DNA from 3 places in the Bacillus sp. ABA4_010 genome. Region 1 is predicted to be linked to each of the others. Evidence: riboswitches for the same ligand, from Rfam matches in the RefSeq annotation. Region 1 holds a riboswitch; each other region holds the start of a gene.
The links. Region 1 has a riboswitch for S-adenosylmethionine ahead of ACXAEO_RS21525 (methionine ABC transporter ATP-binding protein). Riboswitches for the same ligand answer to the same signal wherever they lie in the genome.

Region 1 (5,574 bases):
TACTTCATTTGGCAGTTCATCAATTGATGAAACAACCGCTGTATTCGCCATATGGCTGTTAAATGATGTAAAGTTCCACTTTGTAATGTTCGTCTTATCCGGTTTCGGGAGCGGAAGTTGTTCCGCTTTTGCCAGAGCATGCAAGCGAAGGTCGAGAAGCCAGCTCGGTTCCCCAGCTTCTTTCGAATAGCTGCTGACATACTCTTGATCGAATGGTAATTTCGTCTCGATAGTCATGTTAATCCTCCTAACGCTTACGCTTCTTGCCCAACAGTTTCGTCTTCAATCCCTAGCTCTTCTTTAACCCAGTCATACCCTTCTGCTTCTAAGCGTTGCGCTAATTCAGGGCCGCCTGATTTTACAATACGTCCTTGCATCATAATATGAACACGATCAGGTGTAATGTAGTTTAATAGACGTTGATAGTGAGTGATGATAAGACAGCCGAAGTCTTCTCCGCGCATTTCGTTAACACCTTTTGATACAACTTTTAATGCATCGATATCTAATCCTGAATCAATCTCATCCAAGATTGCAATCTTCGGTTGAAGCATCATTAATTGAAGAATTTCATTACGCTTCTTTTCTCCACCTGAGAACCCTTCGTTTAAATAGCGTTGTGCCATATCCGGGTCCATTTCTAAAAAGTCCATGCTTTTATCTAATTGGCGGATAAATTTCATTAACGAAATTTCATCGCCTTCTTCACGACGTGCATTTACTGCAGAGCGCAAGAAGTCCGCATTCGTTACACCGCTGATTTCACTTGGATATTGCATCGCAAGAAATAGACCTGCACGTGCGCGCTCGTCTACTTCCATTTCAAGCACATCTTCTCCGTCCAGTAATACGCTTCCTTGTGTTACTTCATATTTAGGGTGACCCATAATTGCCGAAGATAACGTAGATTTACCTGTACCGTTCGGTCCCATAATTGCATGGATTTCTCCACCTTTAATTTCTAAATTAACACCTTTTAAAATCTCTTTTCCATCAATTGAAGCATGAAGATCTTTAATTGTTAAAGTTGAACCAGCCATGATAAAACCTCCAATAATATGACGTATATCTAGGATTGTACCTCTTACATCATTATTTTAATCCATTCTCATTTTATTCTCATTACAATCTTATAACAAGTGAAAAGTTATCGCAACCTTTTAACCCTATCTAGATAGTGAAAATCATCTTATTTTTACTCGTGATGGGTCTATGGCCACTATGTATGAAGGGTGATTGAAAACGGGCTGAAATCTTTGTCCGTTCCCAATCACCCTTCCCAACTGCACAAGCGGTTATTAATGAGTTTGCTGATTTAGTTCTTGAATACATTCCTGTACGAGCGTGACTGCTTGACTCATAGCAGCACCACCGCCAAAAGCAGCGGCAACGCCACACGCTTCTAAAATTTGCTGTTCAGAAGCACCTTGATCTAAACATCCTTTTGTATGATAAATCATACAATACTCATCTTGAGCGACTAGGCTAATGCCGAGAGCGATGAGCTGCTTGTCTTGTTTAGATAAGGCACCTTCTTCAAAGCACGCCTCTGTAAACGTGTTGAAAGCATGCGCTACTTTCGGAAGCTTTTCGGTAAACTGGCCAATCCCCGTTTTATAATTCAACAAAGCATTTTCAGTCGAAGTACGTCCTTCATGCATCATTAACGTCAACTCCCATCTCATGATTTCATCAACGTTAGTAGTATGCTTAAAGTTAAAGAATGTATGCTCTGAAAAGACAAGCGGGGACTAAAAAGACGGACAGGCCGTTCCCTTTAGTCCCCTTGTATTTCATTATTGTGCAGCTGGGATCACTGCGCCTTGATACTTCTCGTTAATGAAATCTTGAATTTCTTTTGATTGAAGAACTTCCACTAACGCTTGAATCTCCTCGCGGTTTTCATCACCATTACGAACAACAACTAAGTTAGATGGAACAACGTCGCTTCCCTCAAACGCGATGCCATCTTCTTTAATGTTTACTTTCCCTTCGATAGCATAGTTTGTATTGATTGCCACCGCATCACCTTCACCATTTTCGAAAGACGTCGCTAAAAGCTTTGCTTCAATTAAAGTAGAGAAATCAAGGTTTTTCGGGTTTTCAACAATGTCTTCGATGCGTGCGTTTTGACCCACACCTTCTTTAAGTTTAATGACACCCGCTTTTTCAAAGATTGGCAAAATACGGCCATGGTCGCTGAACGAGTTACTCATAATAATTTTTGCACCTTCAGGAAGGTCGTTTAAATCTTTATATTCTTTAGAATAAATGCCGATTGGTTCTTTATGAACTTCCCCTACACTTACAAAATCATAACCTTTTTGTTCCATTTCAAGTTCTAAATAACCTGGTGTTTGGAAGTAGTTTGCATCAAGTTCTTTTTCTTTTAACGTCACGTTTGGTAATACATAGTCTTGGAACACTTGAACTTTAAGGTCAATTCCTTTTTCAGCAAGCAATGGCTTTGCTTCTTCTAATACTTCAGCATGTGGAATTGCAGAAGCTCCTACTACTAATTTTTTGTTGCCACCTTCTGTTGCTGTGCTTTCTTCTTTTTCTGCTCCGCCACAAGCGGCTAAAACGACAAGCAATACAGCAGCCATCATGAAACCAAGTAATTTTTTCATGTTTAGTTCCTCCTAAGTTATCTTTTATCAAGCTTTTTAGTGAAATAATCTCCAATAAATTGGATGATAAATACAATGATTAAAATAGCGACAGTTGCCACAAATGTTAAGAATGGACTGCCTCCTTGGAACCCTTCTAAATAAGCAAAGTTGCCTAAGCCGCCCGCTCCGATGACACCAGCCATTGCTGTATAGCTGACCAAGGCAATCGCCGTCACGGTAATACCTGAAATTAACGCCGGCAGAGATTCCGGAATGAGTACTTTAAAGATGATTTGTCCATTGGACGCTCCCATCGAATGAGATGCTTCAATAACACCTTTATCTATTTCTCTTAAAGCAATCTCAACCATTCGAGCATAAAATGGGGCAGCTCCAATAATTAGCGCAGGCAATGCAGCGTTGGCCCCTAGAATGGTTCCAACCAACAGCTTCGTCACTGGAATTAACAGGACAATTAAAATGATAAAGGGAATGGAGCGGAACACGTTCACAAATGTTCCAATGACTGTATTAACTGCACGGTTCTCCCACATGTTCCCTTTTGCTGTTAAAAATAATAACAACCCAAGTAATAACCCTAACACGAAAGTAGCGGCAACTGAAAGAAAAGTCATATAGATGGTTTCCTGAGTGGCATCCATTAGTTTATCCCATTTCAGTAGCTCAAACCATTGACTATTCATTTTCAATCACCTCGACTTCCACTCTGTTTTCTCTTACAAAGGCAATCGCATTTTCAATCACATTTGCCTCTCCAAGTAATTGCACAAACAAGGTTCCGTATGATCCTTTTTGCGTTTGTGAAATTTTCCCTTGCAAAATGTTTATATTCAAATCAAAATTGCGAATCAAGTTCGTAATAAGCGGCTGTTCCGCTGATTCACCCACAAATGTTAACTGAATAATCTTTCCGTCCGGATGTTGGCTGACAAGATGCTCAATGGTCTCTCTTGTTTGTTCCGGCTCTGTCACTTGTTTGACGAATCTTTTCGTAATTGGCTGTTTTGGATTTCGGAATACTTCCAATACTTCCCCTTGCTCTACGACTTGTCCGCTCTCCATGACCGCCACACGATGACAAATTTTACGGATGACATGCATCTCATGCGTAATTAAAACAATTGTTAGCCCAAGTTGTTCATTAATGTCCACAAGCAAGTCCAAAATGGCATCCGTCGTTTGCGGATCAAGGGCAGAAGTTGCCTCATCACAAAGTAATACCTTAGGATTATTAGCTAATGCGCGAGCGATGCCGACACGTTGCTTTTGTCCTCCGCTCAGCTGAGACGGATACGCATCCTCCCGGCCTTCTAATCCAACCAATTTGATGAGTTCATCTACTCGTCTCATCCGTTCGCTTTTCGGAACACCTGTAATCTCAAGAGGAAACGCGATGTTTTCCCTTACTGTACGCGACCATAGCAGATTGAAATGCTGGAAAATCATACTGATTTCCTGCCGAGCTTTACGGAGCTTTTCTCCTTTAATTCGACCAATGTCATTTCCTGCTACTTCAACCGTTCCTTCTGTCGGTGTTTCAAGACCGTTCAGCAGCCGGATCAAAGAGCTTTTCCCTGCTCCGCTATATCCGATAATCCCAAAGATTTCCCCAGATTTGATTTCTAAATTAACGTTATCTACCGCTGTCACATTCCCGTGTTTCGCGCGATAGATTTTTTTGACACCTGTTAATGTAATCATGCCTTCTCACCTTCTTTTGAGCCTTATTCTTTGTTGATCCGCTTCTAAACATGTCCAGACAAATTAAAAAGCCTTTCTACATATGAGTAGAAAGGCTTCAATTGTTCGGTCCTTTCTCTCATCTCTCAAAGCAATCTGCTTTGATGGAATTGGCACCATTTCAGTTTACACTGACGGTTGCCGGGCTTCATAGGGCCATATCCCTCCACCTCTCTTGATAAGAGTACTTATCGTTATCTATTTAAGTTTGTCGTTTATTGTCTAAAAGGTACGAAAGTGATTGTAGCATGGACATGATTCAAGTGTCAATCAATTAGTTGTATTTTCACTCTATTTTTAATACTCAACAAAAGCGGAATCTTCTATCACGGTTTTGTCGACTATATTCACGCGTTTTTTGGTTTTTATATGTTCACAGCCGATGACGTCAAACCCGTCGCCTCTTTAATGGCCTGCTCTAAATCTTCTACAAGGTCATCAATATGCTCAATCCCAACAGACAAGCGAATTAAATCTTCACTGACCCCCGCAGCCTTCAGCTGCTCTGCATTTAATTGCTGATGAGTCGTGCTAGCAGGATGAATAATTAAACTTTTCGCATCGCCCACATTGGCTACATGAGACCAAAGCTGAACCGAGTTGATGAGTTTCTGTCCGGCTTCTCTTCCCCCTTTAATGCCGAATACTAATACCGCACCTGCCCCTTTTGGCAAATATTTTTTCGCCTCTTCATGCTGAGGATGGTCCGCTAATTCTGGATAAAGAATCCAATCAACGGCAGGATGCTGCTCTAAGTAAGCAATTACCTTCCGAACATTTGCTACATGCTCTTTCATCCGCACATGGAGAGTTTCCAATCCAAGACTGAATTGAAATGCATTAAATGGGCTCATCGATGCGCCAATATCGCGAAGCAACTGAACTCTCGCTTTCACAATATACGCTAACGGCCCTAACGCCTCTGCATATACAATGTCATGATAACTTGGATCCGGTGTCGTAAATCCCGGAAATTTAGGCGAGTTCCAATCAAATTTACCTCCGTCAACAATTACACCGCCTAATGTCGTTCCATTGCCAAGCAGCCATTTTGTCGCCGAGTGAATGACAATATCAGCCCCATGTTCAATTGGTCGGCATAAATAAGGTGTAGCAAACGTGTTATCAATAATGAGCGGAATGCCCGCTTCATGAGCAATCTCAGCCACTTTTTCAATATCAAGCACATTCAAGCTCGGAT
Region 2 (5,574 bases), on a different contig from region 1:
ACTCGTGTGAACGCGCATCCATTCCGGGAAACGGATGTCATAGCAGATGAACCCTGCACAAGATGTATCATGTAGCGTAAACAGATTTTGAGTATCCCCAGCCTTTAAGTATACGTGCTCATCCATCAATTTGAATAAGTGCAGTTTGCTATATTCAGAGATGAGCTCTCCTTCTTGATTAAACACATACATCGTGTTTGTAATACCTGTGTCGGTTTTTTTGGCGACAGACCCTGCAACAATGGCCACTTGATGTTTGTTGGCAAAAGAAGAGAAAAATTGTTTCGTTTTTGCTCCGTCTTCATCCGCAATGTCCTCTAGGCGGGTCAAATCATAACCTGTCGACCATAGCTCAGGCAACACTATAATATGAGGTTGTTCTTCAAGGGCTTCCAGCATTTTTTCTTCTACACGCTGAAAATTTTTTTTCGGGTCACCAAAAGCAATGTCAAACTGAATACATGAGACTTTCAACGTCATATGTGCATTCCTGCCTTCCAATTAATTTCAAAAATAGCTTTACAAGATGATTACAACGATATATTATTTGTGACTAGAATTTCAAGAAATTTTTGAGAAGGTGTACAAAATGAAAAATTTTGAGCAGTCTGAGTTACTGAAACGTTTGCCGAAGCAGTTTTTTGCTTCGCTTGTCAATAAAGTGGCCAAAGTGATGGCAGAGGGGCACGATGTGATTAATCTTGGGCAAGGAAACCCAGATCAGCCAACTCCTCCCCATATTGTGAAGGCACTTCAAGAAGCGGCTGAAGATCCCCGCAATCATAAATACTCACCGTTTCGCGGTCATTCTTTTTTGAAAGAAGCTGTCTCCGCTTTTTATGAGCGCGAATATGGAGTGAAAATCGACCCGGAAAAGGAAGTGGCGATTTTATTCGGCGGGAAAGCGGGGCTTGTGGAAATTCCCCAATGTTTATTAAATCCGGGAGATACAGTATTAGTACCAGACCCGGGCTATCCCGACTATTGGTCAGGGGTGGAACTTGCTCAGGCTCGAATGGAAACGATGCCACTTCGCGCAGAACATCAATTTCTTCCAAACTACGAAGAACTGTCAGAAGAAGTCAAACAAAAAGCGAAGCTTATGTTTTTAAATTATCCGAATAACCCGACAGGTGCGACGGCAACGTCTGCGTTTTTTGAAGAAACAGTAGACATGGCTAAACAGCATGATATTTGTGTCGTTCATGATTTTGCCTATGGAGCCGTTGGATTTGACGGACAAAAGCCGCGCAGCTTTTTACAAACAGATGGGGCGAAAGAGATTGGCATCGAAATTTATACATTCTCAAAAACATATAACATGGCGGGCTGGCGTGTTGGGTTTGCAGTAGGGAATGAAAGTGTCATTGAGGCGATTAACTTATTGCAAGATCATTTGTATGTCAGCATTTTCGGTGCGGTTCAAGCAGCAGCAGCGACAGCTTTGCTAGAGTCTCAAAGTTGTGTGGATGAACTTGTTGGATTGTATGAATCACGCCGTCGTGTCTTTATTGACGGATTGCAGCAAATTGGTTGGGATGTGCAAGCGCCTGCTGGCTCCTTTTTTGCTTGGCTGCCTGTGCCTGAAGGCTATTCGTCGGAACAGTTTGCGGATTTGTTACTGGAGGAGGCACATGTCGTTGTTGCGCCAGGCATTGGGTTCGGTGAATATGGAGAAGGATATGTTCGTGTAGGCTTATTGACGGACGAAGATCGTTTGCAGGAAGCGGTTGCCCGAATTGAACGTTTAAATTTATTTTCCAAAAAATAATTGACAAAGAAAAAAACTCCTGTCATAATCCAAACTAGATTAATTGAACATGAACTTTTTGGAAACTAACATAAATAAGCAACTTTCTTATCAAGAGCAGGTGGAGGGATGAGCCCGACGAAGCCCGGCAACCGACTTAACGATGCAAGACTGTTAAGCACGGTGCTAATTCTTACAGCAGTAAGCTGAGAGATAAGAAGAGTACTAGTAATTAGCCTCTTCTTATCGAAGAGGCTTTTTGTTTTGAGGTTGGTGCTTGATAATGTTTGCTAGAAAATGGACTATACAATCATACAGCAAAGGAGAACGGAAGCATGAGTGAAGTAATTGCGAGCTATTTGATTCATGGATTATCAGGAGGGTTCGAAAAGAAGGCAGAAGGAATTGCGCTTGGATTAACAATTGGTTCGTGGACGGATTTGCCGTTGCTTGAGCAAGAACAGCTCAAAAAGCATAAAGGGCGAGTTGTGTCAGTGACCCCTTTACAAACGGATTCAGATGAGCAGGCGTCTCAAGTGTTAATAAAAATTGCGTATCCTGCTGCCAATTTTTCAGCAGATATCCCAGCTATTTTAACGACGGTTTTCGGAAAATTATCACTTGATGGAAAAGTAAAACTTGTCGACTTAGACTTTCACGAATCATTGCTCGAGCAATTTCCTGGTCCTCGCTTTGGCATCGAGGGAATTCGAAAGAAACTTGGTGTGTACGATCGACCGCTTGTTATGAGCATCTTCAAAGGAGTGATTGGACGGGATATTAACTATTTGACTGAACAGCTTCGGGAACAGGCATTAGGTGGGGTTGATCTTGTCAAGGATGATGAAATTTTATTCGACAGCAACCTGACGCCGTTTGAAAAACGAATTACGGAAGGAAAGCGAGTGCTAGATGAGGTGTTTGCCCAAACAGGGCATCGTACGTTGTACGCCGTCAACTTGACAGGCCGTACATTTGACTTAAGAGAGAAAGCGAAGCGCGCCGCTGAACTTGGTGCAGATGCCTTGCTATTTAATGTATTTGCTTACGGGTTGGACGTGCTACAAGCATTGCGTGAAGATGATGAGATTGCGCTTCCGATTATGGCTCATCCAGCTGTCAGCGGGGCATCAACACCGTCCCCCTATTACGGCTTTTCGTATTCGCTACTACTTGGGAAGCTATTGCGCATCGCGGGAGCAGATTTATCGCTCTTTCCGTCTCCGTACGGAAGTGTAGCGTTGCCGTTCCAAGATGCGGTGGCGATTAAGGAGGAGCTTATCGTTTCAAATAACCACCTTAAAACAGCCTTTCCTGTTCCATCAGCGGGGATTCATCCAGGCATGGTGCCATTATTGATTAACGATTTTGGAATTGATTCGGTTATCAATGCCGGAGGCGGTGTTCATGGACATCCAGATGGAGCCGCAGGAGGTGGCCGTGCATTTCGTGATGCGGTCGATGGAGTGTTAAGCGGAGAGACGCTTGAACAAAGAGCCGAGCAGTCCGAACCACTTCGAAAAGCGATTGCTTTATGGGGAACAGTGGAGGTGCCGTCATGAGTAAGCCCGTGATTTTCTGTGATTTTGATGGAACGATTACGAACAGTGATAACATCATTGCCCTTATGAAAACATTCGCTCCATCTGAGTGGGAAGTCATTAAAGATGACGTTTTGGCTCAGCGTATCTCTATTAAAGAAGGCGTCGGGAGAATGTTCTCCCTTTTGCCTGTAACGCTTAAGGAAGAGCTCATCGAGTTTTTGCTTGAGAACGCTAAAATTCGTGAAGGCTTTTCAGATTTTGTAGCGTTTGTGAAGCAAGAAAACATTCCGCTTTATATCGTAAGTGGAGGCATTGACTTTTTCGTGCATCCTTTACTCGACGGCTTCGTAGAACAAGAAAGCATTTACTGCAACGGTTCAGATTTTAGTGGGAAAACCATTACCATTACATGGCCGCATTCATGTGACGCGCAATGCGACAATGAGTGTGGTTGTTGCAAACCATCTCTCATTCGCAAGCTTGGGCAAGGATATGATTTTAAAATTGTCATCGGTGACTCCATCACCGATTTGCAGGCGGCTAAAATGGCAGATGCGGTTATAGCACGCGACTTCTTAATTGAAAAGTGTGAGGAATTACATATTCCATATCGTCCATTTACTACGTTTCACGATGTGATTGGACATATAAAAGAATTAGCGGGGGTGACATCATGAGTATTTTGGCGAAACGATGGCATGAGCTGGCAGACGTCAAAGATGAACTAGCTGCACGCGACTGGTTCCCGGGAACAAGCGGGAACCTAGCCATTAAAGTAACGGATCATCCGGTGACGTTTCTTGTGACTGCTAGTGGAAAAGATAAACGAAAGCGCACGGCAGAGGATTTCCTGTTAGTGGATGCAAAAGGGAATAAAGCAGAGGAAACGGATTTGAAGCCGTCAGCAGAGACGCTGCTTCACGTCGAGATTTATGAGAAAACAGATGCTGGCTGCAGTCTTCATGTCCATACGATTGACAATAACGTCATTTCGGAACTATATGGCGATGAGGGCGAAGTGGTGTTCAAAGGGCAAGAAATCATTAAAGCGCTAGGCATTTGGGAAGAAGATGCGGAAATTCGCATTCCGATTATTCGGAATCATGCGCATATTCCGACGTTAGCAGAGGAATTCAGCCAGCATGTGAAAGGGGATCAAGGAGCGGTTCTCATTCGCAATCACGGGATTACCGTATGGGGCAAAACAGCCTTTGACGCAAAGAAATATTTAGAAGCGTATGAATTTTTATTTAGTTATCATTTAAAAATCCGTTCATTACAATCAACATTTCAAACGGTTTAAATACAAGGAGGAAAAGAAAATGGCAGAAATTCGTTTACACAACAATAATGAGCGCATCGCAGATCAACAAGAGGTTAAGGAGTTTTTAGCAAGCAATGAAGTTATTTATGAAAAATGGGACATGACGAAGCTTCCAGAAGCATTGCGCGAAAACTACGCGTTAACAGATGAGCAAAAAAATGAGATCTTAACAGCATTTGAGGCAGAAATTGCGGACATTTCTGAACGTCGTGGCTATAAGACGGCGGATGTGATTTCGTTATCAGAAACAACACCGAACTTAGAACAGCTTCTGCAAAATTTCCAAAAGGAGCATCACCATACAGATGATGAAGTACGCTTTATCGTAAGTGGACACGGCATTTTTGTTATTCAAGGAAAAGATGGAAACTTCTTTGATGTAGAACTAGAGCCAGGAGATTTAATTTCCGTTCCTGAAAATGTTCGTCATTATTTCACTTTAATGGATGATCGCAAAGTAGTAGCGGTGCGTATTTTCGTCACAACAGAAGGATGGGTACCGATTTACGAATAATGAAACAGATGCATGAAAGGAATCAGCAGGAGTTTTAGCCTGCTGATTCCTTTAAAACCAAGTTTTCAGATGAGAATACTTTAAAAGAGAAGGGGAAACAACGATGAAATCGATTATCCGGACATTTTTATTCGCGCTAGTAGCGTTTGTCCTTGTATTTCCTTTAGCGGCCTGCACGAGCGAGCAGCCAACAGCTACTAATGCTGAAACAGAGCCGGCGCAGCAGGAACAAGCAAATGAGAAGAAGGAAGAACAAGCAGATAATAAGGAAGAGGCAACACCTGCCCCGAAAGGGAAAAATGGTCAAGTAAAAGTGGCGCTCGTGGCTGAATTTACGACTGGGACACATGCGTCACAATATGTGAGCGGAGTGAAAAAAGCGGCGGAAGAAAGCGGAATTGAACTAGTCATTTCTGATGCGAACAACGACCAAGCCAAAATG
Region 3 (5,574 bases), on a different contig from region 1:
AACATTGTTACTTGTCCAAGTGATAGTTGAGCACCAGCTAAACCGCATAATACTCCGCACAGAGCAATCGCTCCATATTGCAATCCTCGAACACGGAGCCCAAGACTACGTGCCGCCGTGCTGTTATAGCCAACAGCTAGCATACGGAAGCCGACGACGGTGCGATAGAAAAATACGTACAATAGAATCGATGCGATAATCGAAAAATAGACAAGCGGAGAATGGCCCGAAATAATTGACCCGATAACCGGGATTTGCTCGATAAATGGAAGGTCCCACTTCGGCAAACCTGCCATATCTTTATCGTAATAAGCGCCTTTCACATCAAAAATGGTCCGAAGCAAAAACGTCGTTAGTCCAAGTGCCAAAAAGTTAATGGCTACCCCGACAACAATTTCATTCGCTTGAAACCGAATCGTCATCAATCCAAATAAAAGGGAAAACAACATGCTCGCCCCTGCTGCAAACAAAGCGGCAAGAAAGAGGTTTTGAGTAAAATAGTTTCCAACGATGGCACTGAATGCCCCAATTAAAATTAAGCCTTCAAGTCCAACATTGAAGATGCCAATTCGGGCACAAAGCATACCGCCTAGCGCCGCTAGTAAAATGGGCGCTACCATCCGCATCGCAGACCCGAGCAGGGAAAGATCAAACAGTTCCATGTGCAGCACTCCTCTCTTTCTTGCGTACTTTCCACCAGTTTAAGCTCACTTTCGCTGAAATGAATAAAATCAACACAGCTTGAATGACACTGGCAATTTCTAAAGGAACGTCCGTATTTCGCTCCAATCCCATTGCTCCTGTTTGCAAAGCCGCCAGCAAAATGGACGTAAAAATAGTCGCAACAGGGTTCGAGTTGGCAAGCAGTGCCGCCATGACTCCTGTCCATGCATATCCTGGAACGGTCAATGCCCCGTCTACATATCGATATTGAGAGCCAAGCACTTCAAATGCACCCGCAATTCCTGCTAAGCCGCCACTCATGAACATCGTCAATAGCATCACTTTTGCTTTATTAATGCCTCCGTACGATGTAAAAGAAGGATTTTTCCCAAGCATATCAATTTCATAGCCAGAAGCCGTGTAACGATAAAGAAGAAATAATAAAACAGCTACTAATAACGCAATGACAAATCCCATATGGACCGTCATACCGGCAAATAACTTCGGCAACCATGATGTTTGTTCAAGCATCGGAGTCTGCGCTAAAGCGGCAGAACCTGTTTTATCTTGGAATGGTTTACTTACAAGATAGCTTGCAAAGAACACGGCAATGTAGTTAAGCAGCAAAGTCGAAATGACAAGCTGAATTTTAAATTTAGCTTCCATCCATCCTGCCAAAACAGACCAGCCTCCTCCAATGATAAAACCGGCGGCAACAGCTAATAACAGTTTCACCATCCCAGTTCCTGGCACATAGAGTGACACAAGTGCCGCTGTCACTGCCCCTAAAACCATTTGGCCTTCTCCTCCAAGGTTGAACACGCCCGCACGAAAGGCCATTCCAACACCAAGAGCAATAAGTAAAATCGGGGTAGCACGTGCTAATGTAGACGCAAAGAAATAAAAATTTCCGAAAGCTCCATTCCATAACTGAATATACGTATCGATAATGGGCGCATTCACCATTGAAATAGCGATCGCTCCGACTAATAAGCCCATCACAATGGCTAAAAGCGGCTGCATGAAAGCTCTAAGCTGTTGTTTCCACTGCATGTCGTACAGTCCCTCCTGCCATCAATATACTAAGTTGCTCCTCTGTTGCCTCTGCTCTTGAAAGTTCCCCTACAATTTTCCCTTCATACATGACGAGAATACGATCGGAAAGCGCTAAAATTTCTGTTAATTCAGAAGAGACGAGTAAAACGGCCCCTCCTTCATTCCGTTTTTGAACAATGGCTTCATGAATCACTTCCATTGCCCCAATATCTACCCCACGCGTCGGCTCTGCGGCAATTAAAAATGGCGTTTCTTGTCCAAGTTCACGGGCAACGATTAGCTTTTGTAAGTTCCCACCCGACAAATTGGCGGCTTTTTCCTTCACAGAGCTTGTCTTAATAGAATAGTGGTCAATCCACTTTTGCAGCAATGGTCGAAATTTTTTCCGATGAATCCAGCCTTTACGTGAAAAGGCAGGCTTATCATAGTAGCCCATTAACCCATTTTCTTCGACTGTCGCATCTTTCGCAGCCCCCCATAAATAGCGGTCTTCTGGAATATGAGCTAACCCGGCATCTCGACGGCTCTGAACAGACAATTTCGTAATGTCCTGATTCCCAAGGTGAATGCTGCCCGCATCAATTGGCATAAGCCCTGCGACAGCTTGCAACAATTCAGACTGTCCATTTCCTGATACACCTGCAATGCCGACAATCTCACCACGCGCAATATGAAAAGAAGCGTTGTCTAACAATGGTTTTTCATGTTTTCCTTGAACCGTGACATTTTGAACATGCAAAAACGTTTCTCCTTCTGTCGATGTTCGTTCTGTCATTTTTTTCAGTTCACGCCCGACCATTAACGTGGCTAATTCATGGGCATCCGTTTCTTCTACCGGCATAGTGCCTGTCACTTTTCCGTTGCGCAGCACTGTAACCCGGTCGGCCACTTCCATCACTTCCTGCAGTTTATGGGTGATAATAATGATGCTTTTTCCTTGAGAGGCGAGAAATCGAATAGTTGTTAACAGTTCTTTCACTTCAAGGGGGGTCAAAACAGCGGTCGGTTCATCCAAAATGATAATATCAGCGCCTTGATACAGCACTTTCACGATTTCAATTCGCTGCTGTTCGCCAATTGAGCAATTCATCACTTTTTCAAGCGGGCGGATCGGAATACGATATTGTGTGGAGAGGGCCTCCACTTCGTTCATGGCCTTCTTCCGTTGAAAAAAGCCGATGCGGCGCGGTTCACGTCCAATAACGATATTTTCAGCGACCGTCAAGTGCGGAAAAAGCATGAAGTGCTGATGGACCATGCCAATTCCGTGATTAATCGCATCAGACGGATTCGTAAACGATACTCTTTTCCCGTTTAAAACAACTTCTCCTGCTGTCGGCTGCTCCATGCCATACAACATTCGCATTAATGTCGTTTTTCCTGCTCCGTTTTCTCCTACAATCGCATGTACTTCCCCTTCTTTAAGGGAAAACGAAATACCTTCATTGGCTGTAAACGAGCCGTACTGTTTGGTCATATTTTTCATTTCTAATCGATGCATCGTTATCCTTTCCCTCCTTTACTCTGTGGAAGCAGAAAAGGGAAACCGACTACGAATATATGCAGTCGGCCCGCTTTCTGATCGTTTTACTTTAATGGATCTGTCACTTCAATCTTTCCTGCGACAATCTCATCTTTCAATGCTTTCACTTGGTCAATCACTTCTTGTCCGACAAACGGGTTAAGAGGTGTTGCACTGTCTCTTGTGACATAAGTGACGCCTACTCCATCTTCTTTTAATCCATATGCCACGACACCAGCTTCAAGCGTCTCTTCTGTAAATGCCTTTACGGTTTCGTAGGCAGCCGTATCCGTTCCTTTTAATTGCGATAACACAATGTGAGCTGGGTCAAGCTCTGTTCGGTCTACATCTTGTCCTGCTGTATAGAACCCTTTTTCTTTTGCTGCTTCAAATACGCCAAGGTCACCTACCGCAGCCGCTCCTGCTACAAAGTCGGCACCATTTGATGCTTGCAGCAATGCCATTTCTTTCGCTTTAGCTGGGTCTGTAAAGCTTCCTACATAGTTAATAAGAAATTCCGCTTCCGGATTTGTCGCTTTTAATCCTTCTTCAAAGCCGACAGTCCATTTTTTCAACAACGGAATATCCATCGCGACCACCATACCGACTTTATTCGTTTTCGTTGATAAACCAGCTGCTGCTCCAAGTAAATAAGCAGCTTCTTGCTCACGGAAGGTGACACTGCGCACATTTGGCAAATCAACAACGGTATCAATGATGGCAAACTGACGATCTGGATTTTCCGTTGCGACTTTTTTCAACGCATCTTCCGATTCAAAAGATGAAGTAATAATTAAGTCATAGCCTTCGGCAACCGCTGCACGAAGATTATCTTCAATGGCTGCATGATCTGTTGATTCAATCGTTTTTAGTTCTACACCAAACTCTTCTGCAGCTTTTTTCGCGCCTTCATCCATCTGCTGGAAAAACGGGTTCACACCAATTTTTTCAGGCAATACAAGCGCAATCCGTTTTGTTCCGCTTTGTTCCTCTCCACCTTCGTTAGAGGAAGATGGTGATGATTGGCAGCCTGCTAATAATAGAGCGAAGACTGTAAATAACAATAGTAATTTTTTCATAATATCCTCCTTATGTAGTTCGCAATTAATTTACACATCTCAATAATTCCAATGTCATTATGACACGATTCAACTGAAAACACAAACATTTTTTTGTTTAGAATTAAAAATGTTCGTATTTTACCAACTCAAAAAGAAAACCTCATCCCATAAGGAAGAGGTTTTCTGCCGATCACTCTTCCTTATCTTCAGAACGTCAACCGTTCTTCAGGATTTGGCACCTTTCTGTTTATAAAACAGTGGTTGCCGGGCTTCGCAGGGCCAGTCCCTCCGCCTCTCTTGATAAGGATATATTTTTTAATTGTTTATAATTTTAATAAAAATGAGATATTTGTCAACCCTTTTTTTATTTTTCCGATTACAATAGTTGGATTTTCTTTTTTAAAAAACGCCCGCTACCTATCATTCATTTTGGAAGAAACTTTTTCCTGGATTGTTTCGTATTACATATTGGAAGAAAAAGGGGGAACTCGTATGAAAATGGAAGAGATTTCATCACTACGAAAGCATCAATTTATTTTGTTAAATTGCGGTATGGCCATTATGTTTTTTATCCTCATAGCAAGCGTGGAGTTAGGTTTGTCAATGCGCGGGCTTTATATAAGTTTAATTGTTTTTATGCTCGCTCAAGTCATCACCACTATCCGAATCCAGCAGCCGCTTCTTTACGTCTTTTCTCACAAAATGCGAAAGCTGATGCAATATGAGCAGAAGAAAATGGGGACACAATGGAAAGCACAACAAAAACTGATCGTCGTTCTTCAGTCTTTTTTAATCCTTATGTTCTTGTTTCAGGCATGGCTAATGGGCGATCAGCCTTTCTATTTTCCGGGAGAGCGTTCTTATTTAGCGGGAATATACTTATTTACCGTCGCCTTAGTCAATATCTCGACATTTATTCATAATCGGAAAATTGATACACAAACCGAAGAAAAATTAAATGGGTATACGAAAAAAATGATCATCTTCAGCCTCGTATTTGCCCTCCTCTGTTTTATTATAGGCTTTGTTGGAAGTTCGTTTCTTTCCATGCTATAAGTACGTTTAACATGAAGAAACCAAAATTACCATCAATCTTTGTAACACTAATCACTACCCTAAAAAATGAGGCTGGGACAAAAGATTTTCAGCTAATAATAAAGCCGAACTATTATTTAGAACTCTAATTTAGAGCTTAGTAATCGTTCGACTTTTTTGTTTTTCTATGTTGTTATTAAAAAGGCTGAGCACCTTTTCGACGTCCAAAAGGTGCCC

Region 2: linked by a shared signal. The riboswitch ahead of mtnW (2,3-diketo-5-methylthiopentyl-1-phosphate enolase) and the one ahead of ACXAEO_RS21525 (methionine ABC transporter ATP-binding protein) in region 1 are both predicted to bind S-adenosylmethionine.
Region 3: linked by a shared signal. The riboswitch ahead of ACXAEO_RS16680 (BMP family ABC transporter substrate-binding protein) and the one ahead of ACXAEO_RS21525 (methionine ABC transporter ATP-binding protein) in region 1 are both predicted to bind S-adenosylmethionine.

What each region holds. Positions count from the first base shown of each region.
Region 1 is NZ_JBSWUN010000004.1:402,234-407,807, reverse strand. Features, by position in the region: gene sufD (Fe-S cluster assembly protein SufD) at 1-237, opposite strand, end outside; gene sufC (Fe-S cluster assembly ATPase SufC) at 255-1,040, opposite strand; gene ACXAEO_RS21540 (carboxymuconolactone decarboxylase family protein) at 1,299-1,664, opposite strand; gene ACXAEO_RS21535 (MetQ/NlpA family ABC transporter substrate-binding protein) at 1,797-2,630, opposite strand; gene ACXAEO_RS21530 (methionine ABC transporter permease) at 2,648-3,316, opposite strand; gene ACXAEO_RS21525 (methionine ABC transporter ATP-binding protein) at 3,309-4,334, opposite strand; SAM riboswitch class I at 4,450-4,558, opposite strand; gene ACXAEO_RS21520 (O-acetylhomoserine aminocarboxypropyltransferase/cysteine synthase family protein) at 4,739-5,574, opposite strand, start outside.
Region 2 is NZ_JBSWUN010000003.1:2,878,730-2,884,303, reverse strand. Features, by position in the region: gene ACXAEO_RS15515 (carbon-nitrogen family hydrolase) at 1-480, opposite strand, end outside; gene ACXAEO_RS15510 (aminotransferase class I/II-fold pyridoxal phosphate-dependent enzyme) at 590-1,771, shown strand; SAM riboswitch class I at 1,856-1,970, shown strand; gene mtnW (2,3-diketo-5-methylthiopentyl-1-phosphate enolase) at 2,086-3,312, shown strand; gene ACXAEO_RS15500 (2-hydroxy-3-keto-5-methylthiopentenyl-1-phosphate phosphatase) at 3,309-3,971, shown strand; gene ACXAEO_RS15495 (methylthioribulose 1-phosphate dehydratase) at 3,968-4,597, shown strand; gene ACXAEO_RS15490 (1,2-dihydroxy-3-keto-5-methylthiopentene dioxygenase) at 4,617-5,132, shown strand; gene ACXAEO_RS15485 (sugar ABC transporter substrate-binding protein) at 5,236-5,574, shown strand, end outside.
Region 3 is NZ_JBSWUN010000003.1:3,132,053-3,137,626, forward strand. Features, by position in the region: gene ACXAEO_RS16665 (ABC transporter permease) at 1-662, opposite strand, end outside; gene ACXAEO_RS16670 (ABC transporter permease) at 649-1,716, opposite strand; gene ACXAEO_RS16675 (ABC transporter ATP-binding protein) at 1,694-3,220, opposite strand; gene ACXAEO_RS16680 (BMP family ABC transporter substrate-binding protein) at 3,307-4,320, opposite strand; SAM riboswitch class I at 4,500-4,609, opposite strand; gene ACXAEO_RS16685 (hypothetical protein) at 4,795-5,358, shown strand.